DNA from 4 places in the Paenibacillus sp. S02 genome. Region 1 is predicted to be linked to each of the others. Evidence: a T-box and tRNA genes for the amino acid it is inferred to sense, from the RefSeq annotation. Region 1 holds a T-box; the other regions hold tRNA genes.
What was found. A T-box is a leader RNA that pairs with one kind of tRNA and senses whether it is charged. The one in region 1 lies ahead of argS (arginine--tRNA ligase), so its partner is inferred to be a tRNA-Arg.
Positions count from the first base shown of each region.

Region 1 (5,509 bases):
ATTTTGTGGACGGTAGTTTGCCTGTAGGACAACCTGCGATTGAGTTGGATGAACGGATCGCAGCAATTACGCAGGCATATGTGGATCAAGGGGACTTTGTTGTCATGGCTGTGGATTTGCATGAGGAGAACGACCTTTATCATCCGGAGAGCAAACTGTTTCCTCCACATAATATACGTGGAACCAACGGACGACATTTGTATGGCAAGCTTCGTAGCCTCTATGAGCAACAAAGTGATCTTATCTACTGGTTGGATAAAACACGGTACAGTGCTTTTACAGGCACAGATCTGGAGCTCAGGCTGCGTGAACGTGGTATTCTGGAAGTCCATCTGATTGGTGTGTGTACAGATATATGTGTGCTGCATACGGCTGTAGATGCTTATAACAAAGGTTTTGCTATTACTGTATACAAGGACGCTGTGGCGAGCTTTAATCAAGCTGGACATGATTGGGCTTTGGGTCATTTTGAGGGAAGTCTTGGAGCTGCGGTACAGTCGGCTGAGAATACGGTTTTACGCCAGAAGAAGTAAAATAACTTAACGATTGTGCACCAATGTCCGATAACAAAATGGAGCCGGATATTGCTGAATCTGGGCAGATGAGGCGGTCGCCGCCACAAACCTGGGGACAGTCAGAGAGGATGATTACGATGCAGTCAACGAGCCTCGCATTACATACAGATAAATATCAGATTAATATGATGTACGCCCATTGGGTGAACGGAAGTCACCAGCGTAAAGCTGTGTTCGAGGCGTATTTTCGTAAACTCCCTTTTGGTAATGGATACGCCGTGTTTGCTGGTCTGGAACGCATTGTGAATTATATTGCAAATTTGCGGTTTACAGAAGAGGACATTCGCTACCTATCTGAACAGGAGGAGAAGTACGATCCCATGTTCATGGAGGCGCTTCGCCAGTTTAAGTTTGGTGGAACGGTCCATTCGATGAAAGAAGGGGCACTTGTTTTTCCAAACGAGCCTCTGGTACGTGTCGAAGGAACGATTATGGAAACGCAGCTTGTTGAGACGGCGTTACTGAATTTTATGAACTATCAGACACTCATTGCGACAAAGGCATCGCGCATCAAGCAGGTGGCAAGTGACGATACACTGCTCGAATTTGGAACACGGCGTGCGCAGGAAGCTGACGCAGCGATTTGGGGAGCACGGGCAGCTTATGTTGCAGGTTTTGACGCGACTTCTAATATGCTGGCAGGCGAGCACTTTGGAATCCCGACGAAGGGGACACATGCCCATTCATGGGTGCAGACCTTTATGACGGAGCAGGAGGCGTTTGACGTGTATGCGAAGGTTTTACCAGACCAGGTTACACTGTTGGTAGACACCTTTGACACGCTGGAAAGCGGTGTTCCTCATGCGATTCGGACAGCAAAAATGCTGGAGAGCCAGGGCAAGCGTATGAATGCAATCCGTCTGGATAGCGGTGACTTGGCTTATCTATCCATTCAGGCGCGGGAAATGCTCGATGCTGAAGGCTTAGATTACGTACAAATTGTAGCTTCCAATGATTTGGATGAAAATACGATTTTTAACCTGAAAGCCCAAGGGGCACGTATTGATGTATGGGGTGTAGGAACACAGCTTATTACGGCTTCAGATCAACCTTCGCTTGGCGGGGTGTACAAGCTGGTTGAGCGTGAAGTGGATGGCGAAATGTTGCCGACGATTAAGATCTCGGGTAACCCAGAAAAAGTATCCACACCAGGCAAGAAGGATGTATATCGCATTGTGGATAAGAAGAAAGGGAGAGCTGTGGCCGATTATATTTCTTTCCCGGATGAAGAGCGTCCGCGTAATGGTAAGCGCCTGAAGCTGTTTAACCCTTTGCATCCGTATATGAAGAAGTATGTAGAAAATTATGAAGCTGTACCAATGCTTGAGCCTATTTTTATAAATGGACAGAAGGTATATGAGCTTCCTGAGCTGGATGAAATTCGTGCCTACCATACTTCACAGTTGAAACTGTTTTGGCCAGAATATTTGCGGAAGCTGAACCCTGAAATTTATCGTGTAAATCTGAGCGAGAAGGTATGGGAGCTGAAGCAAAAGCTGATCGACAGCTATATGCAGCCCGAAGTTGAAGAAAAAGAATAGTTGGAAGAGGCACCTCATGAATGTATGGGGTGCCTTTTTGTGTCGCGGCATGTAGGAAATAGGAGCTTATTTATAAATTTCTCTCATCACATGTCGTAGCTCAGGGACAATAATGCGTTCCATTGCCAAACGAACGGCTCCGCGTGAGCCAGGCATAGAAAATACAGCTGTCTGGCCCACAGTGCCAGCTACAGCCCGGCTTAATATAGCTGCTGAACCAATGTCCTCAGCAAAGCTTAAATAACGAAAGATTTCTCCAAAGCCAGGTAGTTCCTTATCCAGTAGAGAGGAGACGGCTTCATATGTAGTATCACGTGGAGAAATACCAGTACCGCCTGTCAAAAGTACAGCCTCGATGTCATCCTGTGCCGCTGCTTCGGATACTAACTGCTGAATACCTTCGTAGTCATCCTTGACGATGACATATCGAACAACCTTATATCCATTGGTTTCTAGTAGATCCATGAGCAGTCGCCCCCCAGTATCTGTTTCCACGGTGCGTGTGTCCGAGACAGTCACGACCATGCAATTAACCTGTTGCGGGGATTCCTGTCGATGCTCCTCTACAGAAGACATATTCATTGAAATGCTCACTCCTTGATCGGTGGTTAGACATACACTTTTTACAATAGAGCAATGACTGAGTGTATGCAAGTCAGAAACAGGGGCTAAAAATCCATGTGATTAATATCCTTGCACTTGCACACTGGAATATAGTACACTTCCTTACATAAGTCGGGATTACTTTGTTTTTATTTTATTGAAAGCGCGCACATCAAATGATTAATCTCAAGGGTCAGCGGGTAATAGTACAGCAGGGTCAACAACTGGGAGGTAATGTAATATGAATCATTCATACCAACAATGCGTGGATGCTTGCCTGGAATGTATGAACGCTTGCAATGTATGTTACGTAGCGAGTTTGAAGGAATATGATTTAGCTATGCTGCGTGAATGTATTCGAGTGAGTAGGGAATGTGCAGAAATATGCGGATTTGCTGCTCAAATGCTGCAGCGTGGAACGGATTTTGCCGAGCAAATCTGTGAGCTGTGCGCCAAGGCCTGTGAGGTATGTGCTGCTGAATGCAGCAAGCATTCCCATGATCATTGCAAACATTGTGCAGAAGCCTGCCGTCGTTGCGTTCAGGCATGCCGCCAATTGGTGGCAGTGTAATTACATATATGGAACCAGTGCCTGAAGAGGAAATAAAAGGTTGCTTTCTACTGAATAGGTTTGTATAATGGTTGGAATTAACGTCATGGAACGGGAGAGTAGCAGCGGAGCCGTATCATTACAGCGAGCCGGAAGAGGTGGAAGCCGGTATGAGGTCCGATGTGAAGCGCACCTGGGAGACGGTTGATCCAACGAACAGAACTTCTAGTAGATCAGCCCGGCAGACACCGTTATTAGTCATTGGAGTGAAATCGCGATTTGTGTAAGTTAGCTGTAGCTACACACCGATTTACGAAGAGTGGTACCGCGGGGATATTAAAGTTCTCGTCTCTTGAATTATTTCAAGAGGCGGGGGCTTTTTTTGTTAGATTCTATAAAAAGAGGAGAGAGATCATGTTGATGAGGATTGCTGCTCAAGCGATATTGGCCCATACGGGCTTGGAGGAGAAAGAAATTTTATCATTATTTGAGGTGCCTCCGCAGCCTGAATGGGGAGATGTGGCGTTTCCCTGTTTTGTGCTGGCTAAAAAGTTTCGAAAGTCTCCACAGCACATTGCACTGGAATTGGCGGAGCTAGTGAATCATGAAGAAGGTTTAACTGCTACAGCATCGGGTGCCTATGTAAATATAACATTGGATCGATCTGTTCATATTCCGCTTATGCTTGCTGAATTGAGCAAGGCCGATTTCCTGAGGCCCAATATCGGGCACGGACAGCGGGTAGTTATTGATATGTCCTCGCCCAATATTGCCAAACCGTTTGGTATCGGTCATCTTCGCTCTACTGTTATCGGTGCTGCCTTGTATCGCATTCTTGGTGAAACCGGATATGTTCCAATTAGTGTGAATCATCTTGGGGATTGGGGAACACAGTTTGGCAAGCAAATTGCGGCCTATAAAAGATGGGGAAATGAGGAGCAGCTACAACATGATCCGATTGGTGAATCGCTGAAGCTATATGTTCGTTTTCATCAGGAGGCCGAGCATGATCCGACTTTGGAGGATGAAGGCCGCGAGTGGTTCCGACGTTTGGAGCATGGGGATGCTGAGGCTCAACAACTATGGGAGTTTTTTGTTGAAGTTAGTCTGGGTGAATTTGATCGTATGTACCAGCGTCTAAACATTACATTTGACCATGTGCTGGGAGAAAGTTTTTACAATGATAAGATGCAGGTTGTTGTTGCTCAATTAAGAGCAAAAGGATTGCTGGAGGAAAGTGATGGCGCGCTCGTGGTTCGTCTGGAAGATGAGGAACTGCCTCCGTGTCTTATTCTAAAAAAGGATGGGACCACCATTTATCCGACACGTGATCTGGCAACAGCGATTTATCGTCATGAAGTGATGAAGGCTGATCGGTTGCTGTACGTCGTTGGTGGGGAACAGAAGTTGCATTTCCAGCAGGTGTTTGCGGTGCTGAAGCATGCAGGGGAGGCTTGGGCGGAGCAATGTGAGCATGTGCCGTTTGGATTAATGCGGTTTGCAGGTAAGAAAATGTCCACAAGACGCGGAAAAGTTGTCAAACTGGAGGAGGTGCTGGATGAAGCTATAGCGCGTGCACAAGCCATCATTAATCAGAAGAACCCCGATTTGCAGGAACAACAGGCAGTAGCTGAGGACGTTGGCATTGGGGCGATTATTTTTGGTGATTTAAAAAACAACCGGCTGAATGAAGTGGATTTTTCGTTGGAGGAGGCGCTGACCTTTGAAGGCGAGACCGGGCCTTATGTGCAGTATACTCATGCGCGCCTCCGCAGCCTTTTGGAGAAAGCTCACGCTCGCGCCGATGTTGATGTTAATACTAATCCTAGCGACAACGACCTTGTCCAAGATAGCCATTCTCGTGATTTGAATGACGTATCGGATGAAATGTTGGGTGACGCAGGTTGGGCGCTACTTAAGCAGTTGGGTCGATATCACGGACAACTGATACGTGCGGCTCGCCAACTGGAGCCTTCGGTTATTGCGAGATTTGCATTGGATACGGCCCAGGCGTTTAACCGTTTTTACGCCAAGGAAAGGATTGCCGATGGTGGACAGTGGCGTATTCAGTTGGCGGAACAAACTGCCGATATTCTGGCATGCGCGCTGCAACTTCTTGGTCTGAAAGCACCGAATCGGATGTAAGCAAAGCGAACAAAGGGGAGCGAGTTTTTGCTGGCGGGATGACTGTTACCCAGACCCGGCTCTTCCAAAGGAATACTGTAAAAGATTAATCTGTT
Region 1 is NZ_CP073682.1:2,345,125-2,350,633, forward strand. Features, by position in the region: gene KAI36_RS10495 (cysteine hydrolase family protein) at 1-533, shown strand, start outside; gene KAI36_RS10500 (nicotinate phosphoribosyltransferase) at 653-2,116, shown strand; gene KAI36_RS10505 (MogA/MoaB family molybdenum cofactor biosynthesis protein) at 2,183-2,698, opposite strand; gene KAI36_RS10510 (four-helix bundle copper-binding protein) at 2,961-3,290, shown strand; T-box leader at 3,368-3,625, shown strand; gene argS (arginine--tRNA ligase) at 3,684-5,414, shown strand.

Region 2 (5,509 bases), 2.3 Mb from region 1:
AGTAGGCATAAAGCGGGTGATGTTCAGATAGGACATGACGCGCATTTGCGCAGCTTTTCCTGTTTCCCCTGGTAGCTTCGGCACTTCTCCTACCGCTTCTGAGTAGCGATCGTTCAAATACTCCAGCGGCTTGATCCAGTCCCGTACCTCAGGAGACAACAGACTGGCTCTCATATCGGGTGCAACTGCCCACGGGAATGTACCCGAATTCAGCATATCCTCCCGGTGGAACCATGGATATCCGCCAAAAACTTCATCCGCAGCCTCGCCGGAAATAGCGACCGTAGCTCTTTTTTTAATCTCCCGGCAAAAGAGATATAGCGACGAATCCACGTCCGCCATTCCGGGTAAATCCCGCGTTAGTGTGGAGTTGTTCAGAGCTGCTACGACTTCTGGCGTATCGAATTCAATCCAGTGATGATTTGTCCCTAATTCATCCACCATCCGCTGAATCCAGGGGGCATCGGCTCCGGGTTGAAACGCATGGGCTTTAAAATGCTTGTCGTTATCCACATAATCGACCGAATACGTATGAACTTGTCCCTGCCCGGTACGTTTGTAATAATCGACAGCTAATGCGGATAGAGCGCTTGAATCCAGCCCGCCAGACAATAAGGTGCAGACTGGAACATCCGAAATGAGCTGCCGCTCCACCGTATCCAGCAACAGTTCTCGTACCTTAAGTGCCGTTTCTTCGGTGTTATCCTCATGCGCAATGCTTTCCAGTGTCCAGTAGGCTTGAATGCGCACGCCGTCGCGACTGTAGGTTAGCGTATGCCCGGGGCGTAGCTCCTTCATGGACGAATAGACGCCATGTCCGGGGGTACGCGCAGGTCCGATGATAAAAATTTCGGCCAATCCCTCGGCGTCCACTGCTGCTTCTACCGCTGGATGCTGAAGCAGTGCTTTGGGTTCTGAGCCAAATACGAATACTTCTTCGGTCTGGCTATAAAATAACGGCTTTACTCCCAGCCGATCCCGTGCCAGAAATACCTGTTCCCGCTCACTATCCCAGACCGCAAATGCAAAAATGCCGTTTAACCGATCCACACATTCGGGGCCCCATTCGATATAGGATTCGAGCAGCACCTCCGTGTCGCATTGTGTACGGAAAAAATGCCCGCGCTGTTGCAGCTCTTTTTTCAGCTCAGGCGCGTTATATATTTCCCCGTTATATACAATCGTATAAGTGATATCCTCAAGCTGCCGGATCATGGGCTGAGCGCCATTTTCCGGGTCCATAACGCTCAGTCTTCGGTGTCCGAAAGCACACGGGTTGGATATCCAGGTACCCGCAGCATCCGGTCCGCGATCGGAGAGCGTTTGTGTCATATTCAGCAGCAGCTCAGATTGATGCATTAAGTCTCCGTTCCACTGTATGAAACCTGTAATTCCGCACATGTCTGTTCATCCTCTCTTTGTCGTGTTCATCCAGTGTTGGAATGAATCAAAAACTAAATCCCCAGTTCATCAGTATATATGCCGAAAAGAAGCATAAAATGTCTGTCCGTTCCGAAAACTACAGATGGGGAAACCCGTCTACTCGCAAGGAAGGAGGGAGACCGTGTACTACATCAAGGATGCCAAAATACGCCGCTTCACTGAACTTGACGGAGTGCGCTGCGCTGAGGTAGAGGTGCGGCCCGGTGCCGCAGATGACCCGGAACTGCTGGTCTATATCACGGCCAAGGATCAGACGGATGGTCAGCATGACTATGACATGGTACGGATCATCCGCAATGACGCCGATCTGGAGCTGGATTGGTACGACAATAATCTGCATTCGGCATTTGAGGAAGTGACAGACAAGGCTTTTACCGACTCTACACACATTACTGCTGGTGAGGAGCGAGAGAAGTTTAAAAAAGAATTGCTCTCCTACGGGCAGCTCAGCACAGAGTTCGCCAAGGAGTTCGGGGCATGAGGATATGGTGTGCTATGCCTCGGCTTTTGTTGATTTGGGCCCCGGCGCCATCGCCGGATCAGCGTGAAAGGAGGGGGAAATCATAGACGGCAAAGCGAAGTATAAGAAAAACAAAGGCAGCAGTTATATTCATAACAATGAGTTCGCGGAAGAAGTGCTGGAGAAAAACGTAAGACATGAAGTACGGAAAAGCCCTAAACGCTTTGGAAATAAATAAGCAGCCATTGAACTAAATAGCAACAGCAACTCATCAAAAATGACCCTAAAGAAGCCTCCGTATCCCGCCAAATTTGCGGAATGCAGGAGGCTTCTTTTTGAACTAAGCCGCTTCACGCAGCGTCATAATCCCTTTGTAGATGTTATAAACAAAAACCCCGAGATAGACCACTACGAATAGCAGTACAAACCCGATCACTGAACCTGCATGATTTGCCGTAATAATAAAATACACTAGCGGAATTGCCGCAATAATGGGGAAAATATGCGATAAAATAGCCTTTTTTGCATGTCCCTGAACATATTCGTCCCGTACTGCAATCCACACAATGACAGGCACTAGAAAAGGTGCGAAGAAAATGCTGAAATAACAAAGTGACGACAAAAGACCTCTCACGGATTAACCCCTCCTTTATGCATGGTTCTTTGTACATAATACCCCGTTAGCGTCCAAATGATTCCTTTTGCAGCCAGCTTCCCTATATCATAAAAAAATGATTTTGACAGTTGCCCGAAATGTGATATAATAATCAATGCGCTGAATACATAAGGTTTTATTGATCGCCATCTTGTCCCAGTAGCTCAGCTGGATAGAGCAACGGCCTTCTAAGCCGTCGGTCGGGGGTTCGAATCCCTCCTGGGACGTATAGCAAAAAGCTTCCTACATGTAGGAAGCTTTTTTGTTTTTCAGTGCTGCCAAAGCGCTGCGCTACGATACCTGCGCACATGGTGGATTTTATCCGGTGAAGCTAATGGAGAGGGTATTCCATGTTCATGGAGCTTGAAAAAAGGTATGATGCATTCCAAATTTGATATTATCCATAATAATATTTGCCACATCCTTTGGAGTCATATTTGGTGAATATTCATACCACCATTTAACCGTTGTCATTGCAGATGCTGCAAACAAACGAGTTAATAACTCCTGCTTTTCTGAAAGTTCCTTCTTCGTAATTTCTGTTCCATTGCTATTTTCACGAAGACATTCCCCGGTTCTCCTTTCAAATATGCGTGTCATATCTTCATAGACATATAACTCCATATTTTTATTCCACAATATAAGGTACCAATCTTTATGATCATACATAAATTGGAGTTGTTTTCTTAAAGCGTTCAAGGATTCGATGTCATTATTCTCCAGATTAAAAGATGCTAGATTAATATTGTTTGAAAGTTCTTCTAATGTTGATTTTACCAATGATTCTCTTAGCTGATATTTATCTTCATAATATTTGTAGAATGTAGAACGATTAATTCTTGCAGTTGTAGTAATATCTTTTACGGAAACAGATGAAAAGTTTTTTTGACTAATACATTTAGCAAACCCATGTTTTATATTTTCAAGTGTTTTCACAACACGTAAGTCTGTTATCTCATTCAATATGTGTCACACTCCAATTCACTAATTCTACATATTAAAAACAACAAAAGCGATCAGAACTGTTGTTTAAGCAACATTCAGGGTAAGCCTTACTGATATTCTGGATCTTTTTTCTTTATTATAATCTTAATATAAAAGAATATTTATATAAATGGTATCCATCTTGTTCAATATGAAAAGGAGAATCTTTTATGTCTAACAATCGTTTATGTAAAGTTTTGGGAATTGAAAAACCAATTATTCAAGGACCTATGGCTTGGGTTTCAACAGCACCATTAGTTGCAGCAGTTTCTGAAAGTGGAGGTCTTGGTGTATTAGGAGTAGGATTTGCTCCTTTAGATTTTATTAGGGACCAGATTATTGCTACAAGAAATCTTACGAGTAAACCCTTTGGAATCAATGTAATTATGAACTCTGAATTATTAGATCATGTAACTAAAGTTGCTTCGGAGGAAAAACCACCAGTAATTTATGCAGATACGCTAGTGGGACTGGATTTTGAGTTATCCCGAAAATACTTTTCTATATGGCATGAATTAGGAATAAAAGTAATCGTAAAAGCAAGTACAATTCAAGATGCAATGACTGCGGAGAAAGCGGGGGCTGATGCAGTTATTGTAAAAGGCTGGGAAGGTGGCGGACATACTACTTATGAAGCAACAACGGTTCTTGTTCCACAAGCAGCGAACTGCTTATCTGTACCAGTGATAGCCTCTGGCGGTATTGCAGATGGAAGAGGAATGGCAGCAGCTATCGCTCTTGGTGCTGAAGGCATTGAAATGGGAACCATTTTTATGTGCGCAGAGGAAACAGTAGTACATGCAAATGTAAAAGATGCCATGTTAAAAGCTGGTGACATGGAGACTGTGATAACAGGATATTCTACTGATGAGCCATGCAGACAATTGAAGAACAAGCTTTCAGAGGAAATGACGGAAATTGAAAACAATTACAGCAAAAAAGAAGCAGCAGTAAAACTAAAAGAAGTTGCTGAAAGTTCTTTGAAAAAGGCGATGCTGGAAGGCGACGTTGAAGAGAAGGGCGCTGTTATGGTGGGACAAATAGTACCACTAATAACTGAGATTAAGAGTGTAAAAGATATCATAAATGATGTATTAGAAGGATACCATGAAACAATATCTAAGATGACTAAGTTTGAAGTTTAAAAGTTAATGTCATTATAAACGGCCGTGATCCCAACCGAAATGAGGGAGACGACCGTTTTTTCATACGTCCAGCATGAACAATCTGTTTTATAAATTTACACTGTCGCCTTCGCCTTATTGGCAAAAAATTGCGGTAAATGCTCTTTATGTGCTTCCAGCAATTCATCCAGTACGGTTTGAGCAATGTCCCCGCTTGGTACGAGCGGATTCAGGGTGAAGGCTTGCAGTGCTGTTGCATAGTCACCGGTGACCGCCGCTTCAATCGTCAGCTCTTCCATTGCCTTCATCACTTGCAACAAGCCCCGCTGTGCAGGTGGGAATTTGCCAAAGTTGACAGGTTCGGCACCATGGGCGCGTATGACACTGGTCACTTCGATGGCGCTATCATAAGGAACATCATCAATCGCACCATTGTTACGTGTACTAACCACCATCAATGTGCCTTTGTTGTTATAAATGGAATTAATGATCTCACAGGCTGCATCGCTGTAATGCGCACCGCCGCGTTTGGATAGTTCCTCTGGTTTGTAATCCAGATTCGGATCTTTATACAATTCAAACAGACTTTCTTCCAGACGTTTGACCACTTGGCCCCGAGTTCCTTCGTTTTTGGCTTCCTCTAATTCTTCCTTGAGCATGTTATCCGTCATATAGTAATACCGATGGTAAGGACAAGGCAGCATTTTCAATTGACGAACTTGATCATACAGGAAGCGCATGTTCTTAATATTTTCAACGACTTTCTCTGGCTTTGCGCCCGGAGCGTACAGTCCTTCAATGACTTGCTCTGTTAATTCGGCCCCTGTTTTGTCATAAACTTTG
Region 2 is NZ_CP073682.1:4,689,369-4,694,877, reverse strand. Features, by position in the region: gene asnB (asparagine synthase (glutamine-hydrolyzing)) at 1-1,401, opposite strand, end outside; gene KAI36_RS20775 (hypothetical protein) at 1,565-1,924, shown strand; gene KAI36_RS20770 (magnetosome magnetite crystal formation protein family) at 2,244-2,537, opposite strand; tRNA gene KAI36_RS20765 (tRNA-Arg) at 2,712-2,785, shown strand; gene KAI36_RS20760 (TetR/AcrR family transcriptional regulator) at 2,913-3,521, opposite strand; gene KAI36_RS20755 (nitronate monooxygenase) at 3,713-4,687, shown strand; gene KAI36_RS20750 (6-phospho-beta-glucosidase) at 4,783-5,509, opposite strand, start outside.
Region 2: it has a tRNA-Arg gene. The T-box ahead of argS (arginine--tRNA ligase) is inferred to sense a tRNA for this amino acid. The anticodon was not compared.

Region 3 (5,509 bases), 2.1 Mb from region 1:
CTGCTGCGTTGTTCGTACAGGAAGCGAATAAATATTCATCTGAGATTTTTGTGGAAAAAGATGACAAAAAGGTTAATGCCAAGAGCATCATGGGTATTATGAGTCTTGCCATCAGTACAGGTACTGAAATCAATATTAGTGCTGAAGGTGCGGATGCCGAACAGGCTGTAAACGCTTTAGTAAGTCTGGTTAGTAAGGTAGAGCTGGAAAATCAATAAACAAAGATTTGCTTTGTAATATGGTGTATGCTCTTAGTGAAAAGCCCCTTTTGGGGCTTTTTTTGTATCCAGAAAAAAGTCTTCGAAAACTCCTCCGTTAACTGTTTTATGGATGGATTTGTTGAATATAGATACCGTATTAAGTTCAAACTATAAATAATTAAAATCCCCGTGGTCATGCTCTGTTTCGGAAATTTGTACGCTTGGCTGCAACCTTTTTCCGTCTTTTCCGTCTGGAAGGTACAAACATTTTCAAGAAAGAGGTTGAATTCAATGAGACTTTGGACAAAAACAGTAGCCACGGCAGTTCTCGCAGGAGCATTAATGGCAGGGGGAGTAGCAGGAGGGTTGTGGACAGGGGCAGATCGTGCTTATGCTGCGTCAACAGCTTCGACGGTAAACGGTGTAATTAATGTGACTGGAAGTGGGGAAGTATTAGCGAAGCCCGATATTGCTTATCTCTCTATCGGTGTACAATCGGAAGGGAATACGGCAGCCGCTGCTCAAAAAGCCAATGCTACAAAATTGAACAAGGTTACACAACTGTTGAAAGAAAAGTGGAGCATCAGCGCAGATGACATTCAGACCAGCCAGTTTTATGTACAGCCTAACTACACCTATGACGAAAAAGAAGGGCAGAAGCTCAAAGGCTACACTGCCAACCATACACTTTCCGTCAAATACCGCGATTTGGATAAAATCGGTCAGTTGTTGGATGAGGCGACCAAGTCCGGAGCCAATAACGTAGATAATGTACGTTTTTCCGTGGAAAATCCTTCGACTTATGAAGAAGAAGCCATTACTAAGGCATTGGGAAGCGCACAATCTAAAGCCAGTGCTGTAGCTAAAGCAGCCAAACGCGGGTTAGGTGCCCTTGTGAGTGTGACGGTAGATGGCGGAGAAGCACAAATCTTTACACAGCGTGAAAATGCCATGTCAAAATCGCTCTTGGACGTAGCAGGTGGCGGTACAGAGATACAATCGGGGCAAGTAACAGTGAAAGTTCAGGTGTCGGCTCAATACGAAATGAACTAATATAGATCATCAAACGAAGCCACAAGCGGCCTGCATCATGTGCAGGCTGGCTTGCTGGCTCTTTTTGTATACCGAAACCTTTTTGTAATGAGTCTGTCATAGCTAAGGGTTATTAGGTGTACATATTGAAATCGGAGAGTGTATAGATTGTAAACTACATACAATAGGGTATAGATATAATAAGAAAAGTAATTATCACACATAGACAATTCAGATCATTAACAGGAGGAATATTTAATATGAGTAAGCATGCAAAAAAATGGGGTTCAGCACTGCTGGCGGCAGGGATTTTCGCAGGAGTCACAGCTGTTCCCGTTTCCTATATCCAGGCAGCATCGACGAAGCAGCAGCAAGCAACAACACAGCAACCAGGAATCACCATTCAATGGAATGGTAAAACGTTGCCCGCTAAAGGTGTGCAAGTGAACGGGAGTACAATGATTCCGGTGGCCGCACTGCGTGACAGCCTGGGGATTCCAGTAAGCTATGATGCGAAAACAGCGACATATACCGTAGGTAGCGGGTACAATAAACTTTACATTATGGCTTCTTCCTCGGATGCCTACGTCAACGTCAATGGAATCAATACACGTAGCATGGATGCCAAACAGATCGCTGGGAAGCTATACATTCCTATGAGTCTGCTGAAAGACTATCTGGGCATAGATGCTCAATGGAATGCAGCTCAGAAAACAGTAACGCTGAGTAAAAGCCAGCTAAATCCGATCACAATTGCGTCTCAAACACTTCCAGCTTCAAGTAATGCAAAGGTGTCCTACAAGATTAAGTACCCGCAAATTAGTGGCAGCCAGCTGAATCCTGAGGCTCAACAGGCCATTAACAATGTGCTTAAAAAGCATGCAGAAGGTATAGTGGCAGCAGGCAAAAAGATGATGGCTGAGGGAGAGGCTACAACAGAAAGACCGTATGAGTTCGGGAATGATTTTGCGATTGCCTATAACAAAGATGGTATTCTGAGTGTGATTATGCAGGACTACTCGTATACGGGTGGCGCACATGGCATGACAGCACGTAAAGGATATACGTTCTCGCTCGCTGATGGTAAACTGCTGCAATTGTCTGACGTATTGAAGGCAAATCCGAACTACAAAAAGTTCCTCAATGTTGATTTGAAGAAAAAAATTGATGCACTTCAGGCTGGCGAAGGATTCGGCAAATTTAAAGAGCTGGCGGCAGATCAGAATTTTTATGTGACTAACAGTGGAGTAACAATCGTGTTTGATTTGTATGATTATGCGCCATACGCGTATGGAATTCCGGAGTTTACCTATTCGTTCGGTCAATTGCTGCCTCAAGGCGGAAAGCCTTTTGCGGGACAGAATGAATAGTAGAAATAAATAAGTTCAATTGTCTATAACCTAAAAAACAATAAAGCAAAAAAGCTGCCTACCGGATAAGAAAATCCGGAGCAGCTTTTTCATTTACCAGTTAACGAGAGATGAATTTCTTCCCTTATACACCTTCTGGAGAGGAGCTAGTTAGCACTTTATCAATAATACCGTATTCCTTGGCATCATCAGCAGACATGAAGTAGTCACGGTCTGTATCTTTTTCAATGCGCTCCAGTGGTTGGCCTGTGCGATCTGCGAGAATGCGGTTCAGTTTATCACGCATTTTCAGAATGCGGCGTGCGCGGATTTCGATATCCGTTGCCTGACCTTGTGCACCACCCAGGGGTTGGTGAATCATAATTTCACTGTTTGGCAAAGCGAAACGTTTACCTTTGGCGCCTGCATTCAGCAAGAACGCGCCCATGGAAGCCGCCATACCTACGCAAATCGTAGATACGTCAGGTTTAATGTATTGCATCGTATCGAAAATGGCCATACCAGCTGTAATGGAACCGCCAGGGCTGTTAATATACAAGTGAATATCTTTTTCAGGATCTTCGGCAGCCAAAAACAGCATTTGCGCAATTATAGAGTTGGCTACAACGTCATTGACGTCCGAGCCTAACAAAATAATGCGATCCTTTAACAGTCTGGAATAAATGTCATAGGCGCGTTCGCCGCGGTTACTTTGTTCTACTACCATAGGAACATAGCTCACGTCAAAAAACCTCCCTTAAATATCGTTAGTGGATTTGGTGGACATGCCGATTACACGTCCCTTATTTATAAACTGTTACCGTATTAACCACATGATAAACAATTTCAAACAAAAAGTCAAAGAAAGTCAAACTAATGATTAAAAAAAAGAGCCCTCAGCGCTCTTATTGGTTAAAAGACTATATAGAAGCATTTAAGCGTTCATTTAAAATGGCGCGCCCGCGAGGAATCGAACCTCGATCTCAGGCTCCGGAGGCCTACGTCATATCCGTTGGACCACGGGCGCATAGTTGAATCAATGCAAACAACTAACTAATTAAACAGCTAATTGGAAACAAAGATGATTATATGATATACAGCAGTGAATTGCAAGCTTTTATTAAATGCGCATATTCAGATAAATGGTTGAGAAATATAGGTTCAGATAGACTTGCATGTGGAGCAAATATTGGTTAAGATATACGTGGGACTTAAAAAGTTATCCCGGGACGTTTTAAGACCAGTTAGAGATAGAGCATTAGAGACAGAACTTAGAAGTGTGCGGGAGTGGAAAGCATGCGAAAGATATTAGAAATACAGAAGCAGCTTCTGCCCGACCTCATGGATGTTTTGAAAAAAAGGTACACGATCCTGCATCAGATTATGCTGTCCGATGTTGTTGGACGCAGAACACTGGCAGCTTCACTGAACATGACCGAGCGCGTGTTGCGCGCCGAAACCGATCTTCTTAAAGCTCAGGGGCTAATTGAGATTGAGAGTGTAGGCATGAAGGTGAGCAAAGCAGGACTGGATCTGCTGGAACAGCTGGAGCCGATTGCGAACAACTTGTTCGGCCTGTCCCAATTGGAGGACCAGATTCGTCAAGCCTATGGTTTGAGGAAGGTGGTTGTCGTTCCAGGGGATTCGGATGCTTCTCCGTTAACAAAGCAGGAGCTGGGGCGCGCTGGAGCAAAAGCGTTGCTGAGTGTTATGGACGACGAGGATGTGGTCGCTGTAACAGGTGGCACGACGATTGCCGACGTGGCGGAACAACTGGCACTACCTTCTAATGGCCCACTTAAGGGTGGGTGGTTTGTACCGGCACGCGGGGGTTTGGGAGAAAGCATGGAAATGCAGGCCAACACAATTGCTTCCACAATGGCTCGCAAGGTAGGCGCTCAATACCGTCTGCTCCATGTACCGGATTTGCTCAGCAATCATGCTTACAACTCCTTGCTTGAAGATACGAACATTCAGGATATATTGAGCCTGATTCGCGAGAGTCGTATCATCATTCACGGGATAGGCAACGCCATAGCGATGGCACATAGACGTAAACTTGATCCCGAAACCTTTGCCCAGATCAGCAGTGAAGGAGCGGTAGCCGAATCGTTTGGTTATTACTTTAACGAAGATGGCGTCGTTGTTCACAGAATGCTGACGCTTGGACTCCGATTGGAGGACATTAGGCGTACCGATACGGTTCTAGGTGTAGCTGGAGGCAAAAACAAGGCGGCCGCTATTCATGCGGTACTGCGTTTCGGGCAAGAGGACATTCTAGTCACCGACGAAGGCGCTGCTGTTGAGATTGTAAGTCGTTATTTAAATGATTAATATAGGATTTATGAATAATGTTGTCTTGACGGACTTTCGGGTCTGTCTTGAATATATAAAACTAAACTAAACGAACTTTGGGAGGAACTCACTCATGACAGTTAAAGTTGGTATTAACGGTTTCGGACGTATTGGACGCCTTGCTTTCCGCCGGATTCAAAATGTGGAAGGTATTGAAGTAGTAGCAATCAATGACTTGACAGATTCCAAAATGTTGGCACATTTGTTGAAATATGATACAACACAAGGTAATTTCCAAGGACAAGTAGAAGTACATGACGGCTTCTTCAAAGTAAACGGTAAAGAAGTTAAAGTTTTGGCTAACCGCAACCCTGAAGAACTGCCTTGGGGAGACCTGGGTGTAGACATCGTTCTGGAATGTACAGGTTTCTTCACAACTAAAGAAGCTGCTGAGAAACATTTGAAAGGCGGCGCTAAAAAAGTTGTTATCTCCGCTCCAGCTACTGGCGACATGAAAACTGTCGTTTACAACGTAAACCATGAAATTCTGGACGGTACTGAAACTGTAATCTCCGGTGCTTCTTGCACAACAAACTGCCTGGCTCCTATGGCTAAAACACTGCAAGACAAATT
Region 3 is NZ_CP073682.1:210,918-216,426, forward strand. Features, by position in the region: gene KAI36_RS00935 (HPr family phosphocarrier protein) at 1-218, shown strand, start outside; gene KAI36_RS00940 (SIMPL domain-containing protein) at 492-1,253, shown strand; gene KAI36_RS00945 (PdaC/SigV domain-containing protein) at 1,493-2,602, shown strand; gene clpP (ATP-dependent Clp endopeptidase proteolytic subunit ClpP) at 2,727-3,323, opposite strand; tRNA gene KAI36_RS00955 (tRNA-Arg) at 3,534-3,608, opposite strand; gene KAI36_RS00960 (sugar-binding transcriptional regulator) at 3,878-4,915, shown strand; gene gap (type I glyceraldehyde-3-phosphate dehydrogenase) at 5,010-5,509, shown strand, end outside.
Region 3: it has a tRNA-Arg gene. The T-box ahead of argS (arginine--tRNA ligase) is inferred to sense a tRNA for this amino acid. The anticodon was not compared.

Region 4 (5,509 bases), 2.3 Mb from region 1:
CCATGCCTACACAGATCGTCGATACGTCCGGCTTAATGAATTGCATTGTATCATATATACCCATGCCCGCAGTTACAGAACCGCCTGGCGAGTTAATGTACAAATTAATATCCTTCTCTGGATCTTCCGCAGAAAGGAACAATAGCTGTGCAATGACGAGATTGGCGACATCGTCATCAATCGGGCCACTTAGGAAAATAATACGATCCTTAAGCAACCGCGAGTAAATATCGTAAGATCGTTCTCCTCGATTCGTTTGTTCCACAACCATAGGGACGAGACTCATCACGACCAACCTCTTTTCTTTATTAAAATGAACACCTGTATTCATCCGCTTCCTTATGTCCCATTAAAACGGAAGCAGCAAGCATGAAACGTGAACACCTTACAAAATATTTTAACATGTTCAGAGTCTCGTGTCATATTTGCATGCGCTCATATATGCAGTGCGGGCTGTTTACAGTACACTCTGCCGAGACCTTCTCATATTTAACCATGTTTCGTATGTATGTGCAAATATACGGTAGTGACTTATGTAAAACAAGAAAACACGACTCACAGCACTTTCCATAAACGACTAAAATTTGGGTTACCTAAGGTAAAAATAAGGCACGTAACTTTCACTACGTGCCTTATCCCTATCTAATTGCTACGTTGCAGCTTGTTACAGCATACTCCGTATATTTTATCGTCTGAATTATTCAGCAGCTTCAACTGGCGCTTCTACTTCTTTGCTGTTTTCCACCAACAAAGCAATTGTTTTGCGCAGTGAAATTTCTTCTTTCAGGTTAGCGAACGATCCGTTACCTTCCAGAATGCTGCGGATTTCCTCAACTGAACGTTTGTAAGCTTCAGCCATGTTTTTCAGTTCTTCATCAATTTCCGCTTCGGAAACTTCGATGTTTTCTGCTTTAGCCACTTGCTCCAGCACGAGGTTGTTACGTACGCGCTTCTCAGCATCAGCTTTCATTTGCTCTTCCAGGTCTTCCTTGCTTTGACCAGAGAATCCGAGGAACATTTCAAGGTTCATACCTTGGCTACGCAAACGGTTGTCGAAATCGCGAACCATGTTTTGCACTTCGCTCTTCACCATTGCTTCAGGAATGTCGATTGTTGCATTTTCAGCAACTTTCTCCACTACAGCACCCTCGCGGGCTGCTTTAGCTTCGTTTTCCTTACGATCCAACAATTGCTTTTTCAAGTCTTCCTTGAATTCAGCCAGTGTGTCAAATTCGCTTACATCTTTAGCAAATTCATCGTCCAGTTCAGGAAGAACTTTGCGTTTCAGTTCGTGAACTTTCACTTTGAATACCGCTTGTTTGCCAGCGAGGTCAGCAGAATGGTAGTTCTCAGGGAACGTTACTTCAACGTCCTTGGAATCGCCAGTGTGCAAACCAACCACTTGCTCTTCAAAACCAGGGATAAATGTGTTAGAGCCCAGTTCCAAAGAATACTTCTCAGCTTGTCCGCCTTCGAACGGTACACCGTCCACGGAACCGTCGAAGTCAATAATAGCTGTATCACCGGATTGAGCAGCATCTTCATCAACGACAACCAATTCAGCATGACGTTGTTGCAGGCGCTCCAGTTCTTGAGCCAGTTCTTCGTCGCTTACTTCGAGTTTGCTTACAGGCACTTCTACGCCTTTGTAATCGCCCAAAGTTACTTCAGGTTTAACAGTAACCTTCGCTTTGAACTTGAAAGATTCGCCTTTAGCAAATTGATCAATTTCAACGTCAGGGCTGTCAACCGGGAAGATGTCCGTTTGCTCTACAGCTTGGCTGTAAGCTTCTGGCAACAGGATGTCAATTGCATCCTGGTACAGACTTTCAATACCATAGCGTTTTTCAAAAATAGGACGTGGTACTTTACCTTTACGGAATCCTGGTACACTTACTTGTTTTGCCACTTTATTAAAAGCTTTGTCGAGTGCAGCGGCTACACGATCCGCGTCAACCTCAACTTCAAGAACCCCAAGGTTCTTCTCTATTTTCTCCCAAGTTGCTTTCATTTTATGCTTTCCCCTCCAACAAAATCTTCACTTAGTTTTCATTACAATCAACGCACACAAAATAACCACTATAGTATATCTAACATTACTGTCTTTTTCAAGAGCAGCCCTTTGAATGCTTCACAGGTAAACGTTTCCGGTCATTAAGGAGTGTTCATTCCCGCCGCTACGAATAGTCGCATCGACCGATACGCCTGCTCAAAACGGAAGCGCAACGCATCTGTAATGCCATATATAGCACGGGTTTCTTCCTCATTATTATTTCCGTTCAAACTTTCCGAAACTGTCTGATGGAGTGCTGCAGCCCAAATATCCGGCATTCCGTCCTCTTCCACCAACATTGATCTATAATCTTTCGTACCGTATACTGCCATCACAAACTGTGACCACAGCTCCTGTGCAAAATAGAATAGTGTAGGCTCGTGCACCTCAGTCTGATCGGCCACCCGTTCTAAAATACGCATAATCGACTCTGGAAAATCACCTGGCTGTAACGGAACCGTTTCAATGTCGATTTCCGCTTGTTCATCACCCCGTATGATTTCTATCGTCCCTTCCGTTCCGCGTCGTCGCATGGTCTGTAGAACACGGAATTGAAGTAAAGGATGGATTTCCCGTTCCGTAATCCAGCGAAGCAAGGCATCGTCGATTTCTGGCAGTTCCAGATAGGACAACTGCTCCAATGCTAAAATCGTCTGTTCGGATAAGGGTTCATCCATAGCCATCCGCAACAGCTTGTTGCCGTAGCCTGCATCCTGCTCCTGCTTAAAGCGTGCATGACGGCGAGCTAACTCTACTTCACTGACTTCTTCTTCCACAGCGTCCGTTACCGCCCCGCTGTCAGCGTACTGTGGAAATGCAGCTTCCAGCCATTGTAATAGAGCGTTCCATTCATCGTATTGCTTCTGCTCCTGTCCCTGACACTGCATTAAAAAACGCAGCATCGCCATCGCCTCTCCGTAACGTTCGTTTTCAAGCATCACAGTAAGTTGAATTTGATAATAGTCCAGTGTCTTCGGAAACAATACAATATTATTTTCTTTTGTCGTCACCTTGGAGTCCTTTATTCAAGGCACCCCCTCTCCTTCGCAAGCTCAAGTATTTGTAGATTATATGAGAAACAGTAGCCGAAGTCCAACCACTCGTCTTACACATATTCACCTGTATTCTAACATACCCTTTTATAAGGCAAAAAAAACTACTTCTACTCAGAATTTATGCTGTATAAAGCCTAAATAAGCGATATATGCAAAATAAGACTTGAATTTCTTTTGTCCATATGATATATTAATATTCGCTTGAATTTTATGTCCCAGTAGCTCAGCTGGATAGAGCAACGGCCTTCTAAGCCGTCGGTCGGGGGTTCGAATCCCTCCTGGGACGTCATAACAAGATGCTTCCATAATGGAGGCTTTTTTTGTTTTCATAAGGTAACCCACGGGGGAACGTCGGGCTATCGGCATCATTTAGCCTATACTTCGCATCTACCATAGGGAGAGTATCTCTCTTGATAAATTACACCAAAAAATGCTTCCGCAAGGGAGCTTTTTTTCATTATAGATAATGTAGAAAGAATAGTCTGCCCAACGCTACTTTAGGCGTTGGTTTCAAGTCTCTACTCTTTCAAAAAAACGCAGAAATTGCTATCATCTATCATGTTGCACCATTTTTAAGTAAAGGAGGTAGGCTGACTCCCTTGACTACGAATAAACTCCAAAAGTCGCGGGAAATTCATCGTTTTGTTGCCACTTTGCTTTCCATATTAGGTACTGGATTGGGTATGTTTTATCTCGCCATTCCTTCCTATATGATTGAAGGAGCGGCTCTTATCATCACACAGGGAATTCTGATCTATTTTACAATGTTTTCTCTCGGATACCTGCTTATTATCTCGGGACCGTTGGCCATTTTTTTTCACATTATAGGCATTGTTTTTACAGTACGATCTTTTCAAATTCCACACCATGCGGAGAGAGCACCGACGGGTGTATCCTTGCCTTCCAAATGGCGCACTTTACTCAGTCTCGCTTTGGGAGCTACACTTCTACTTCTTGCAGTCACAATGAAATACGTAGATATTATCGAGCCTTTTACACAAACAGGTGAAAATAAACGCAACGTAGCCGCAGAATCAGAGCAATATCTGGAGCAGAAATACGGAGAGGACTTTCAAATTCAAAATATTAGCTATCATAGTATTCCCTCCACTGAATATACCATGGAGGCGATCTCTAATCGTCATCCTTCCGTCCTCTTTAACATGACTAAGCGTCCTTATGAGGATGTCCCATTTAGAGAAAATTATCTTAACACCCTTTGGGAGAGCCAACTGGACATGAAACTCAAACCCGTTATACAGAAGCTTTACGATGATTCAGCCGCTGTTCATTCTGGGGTGCAAGAAGGGACTACGGATAAAATGATCAAAGAATACGACGATTTTAAACTGAATCCCGAAGCGGTCGGCGATCAGTATATTCGTATAATTGTATTCGAGGATCTAACTGACTCAGGATTGCCATTGGAAAAAGAACGGGTATTACAAACCGCGAAAGTTCTCAAGACAGTGTTGGCCGGAAATAAAACCTCATTAGATATCGAATACTTCCCTTCGACTATGAATACCAAACGAAACCTTAAGGCAATAGAAATAAACGATTATATGTTTGGTCAGGACCATTTTGATGAAAAGACCTATGAAGTCCAGATAGAAGACATTTATAAACTTATGTCAACAAAGGATATACAAATCACATCGCTTGACCGCGTGAATTAGCAAGGAGATTAATCAAATGAAATTAATATCTTGGAATGTAAATGGCTTAAGAGCCTGTGTGACCAAAGGGTTTTATACTTATCTAAAAGAAACAAATGCCGATATTTTTTGCGTACAGGAAACGAAGCTTCAAGAAGGTCAAATCCTTATGGAGAACATGGAGGAATACACACAATACTGGAATTATGCTGAGAAAAAAGGATATTCCGGCACGGCTATTTTCACCAAAATCAAGCCGCTCTCTGTGCATTATGGACTTGAGGAAAATGAAGAACCGGAGGGCCGAACCATTACTCTGGAATTCGAAAAATTTTATCTCGTCAATGTGTACACACCAAATACCAAACGGGACTTATCCCGACTGCCCTACAGACTGGAATGGGAAGACCGTTTTCGCAGCTACCTGCAACAACTGGATGCTTTGAAGCCTGTCATCGTTTGTGGAGACTTGAACGTAGCTCATCAGGAGATCGACCTCAAAAATGCCAAAGCTAACTACGGAAATGCCGGATTTACGCCTGAGGAACGGGAACGCATGTCACAGCTACTAGACGCCGGATTTATAGATACCTTTAGATACTTTTATCCTGATCGGACGGATGTTTATTCCTGGTGGTCCTACATGCCAAAGGTGAGAGAACGGAATATCGGCTGGCGGATTGATTACTTCCTCGTCTCGGAGAGACTTCGTCCGCTATTGATGGATGCGAGCATTGATTGTC
Region 4 is NZ_CP073682.1:4,625,101-4,630,609, forward strand. Features, by position in the region: gene clpP (ATP-dependent Clp endopeptidase proteolytic subunit ClpP) at 1-286, opposite strand, end outside; gene tig (trigger factor) at 698-2,011, opposite strand; gene KAI36_RS20505 (hypothetical protein) at 2,155-3,063, opposite strand; tRNA gene KAI36_RS20510 (tRNA-Arg) at 3,321-3,394, shown strand; gene KAI36_RS20515 (hypothetical protein) at 3,708-4,787, shown strand; gene KAI36_RS20520 (exodeoxyribonuclease III) at 4,804-5,509, shown strand, end outside.
Region 4: it has a tRNA-Arg gene. The T-box ahead of argS (arginine--tRNA ligase) is inferred to sense a tRNA for this amino acid. The anticodon was not compared.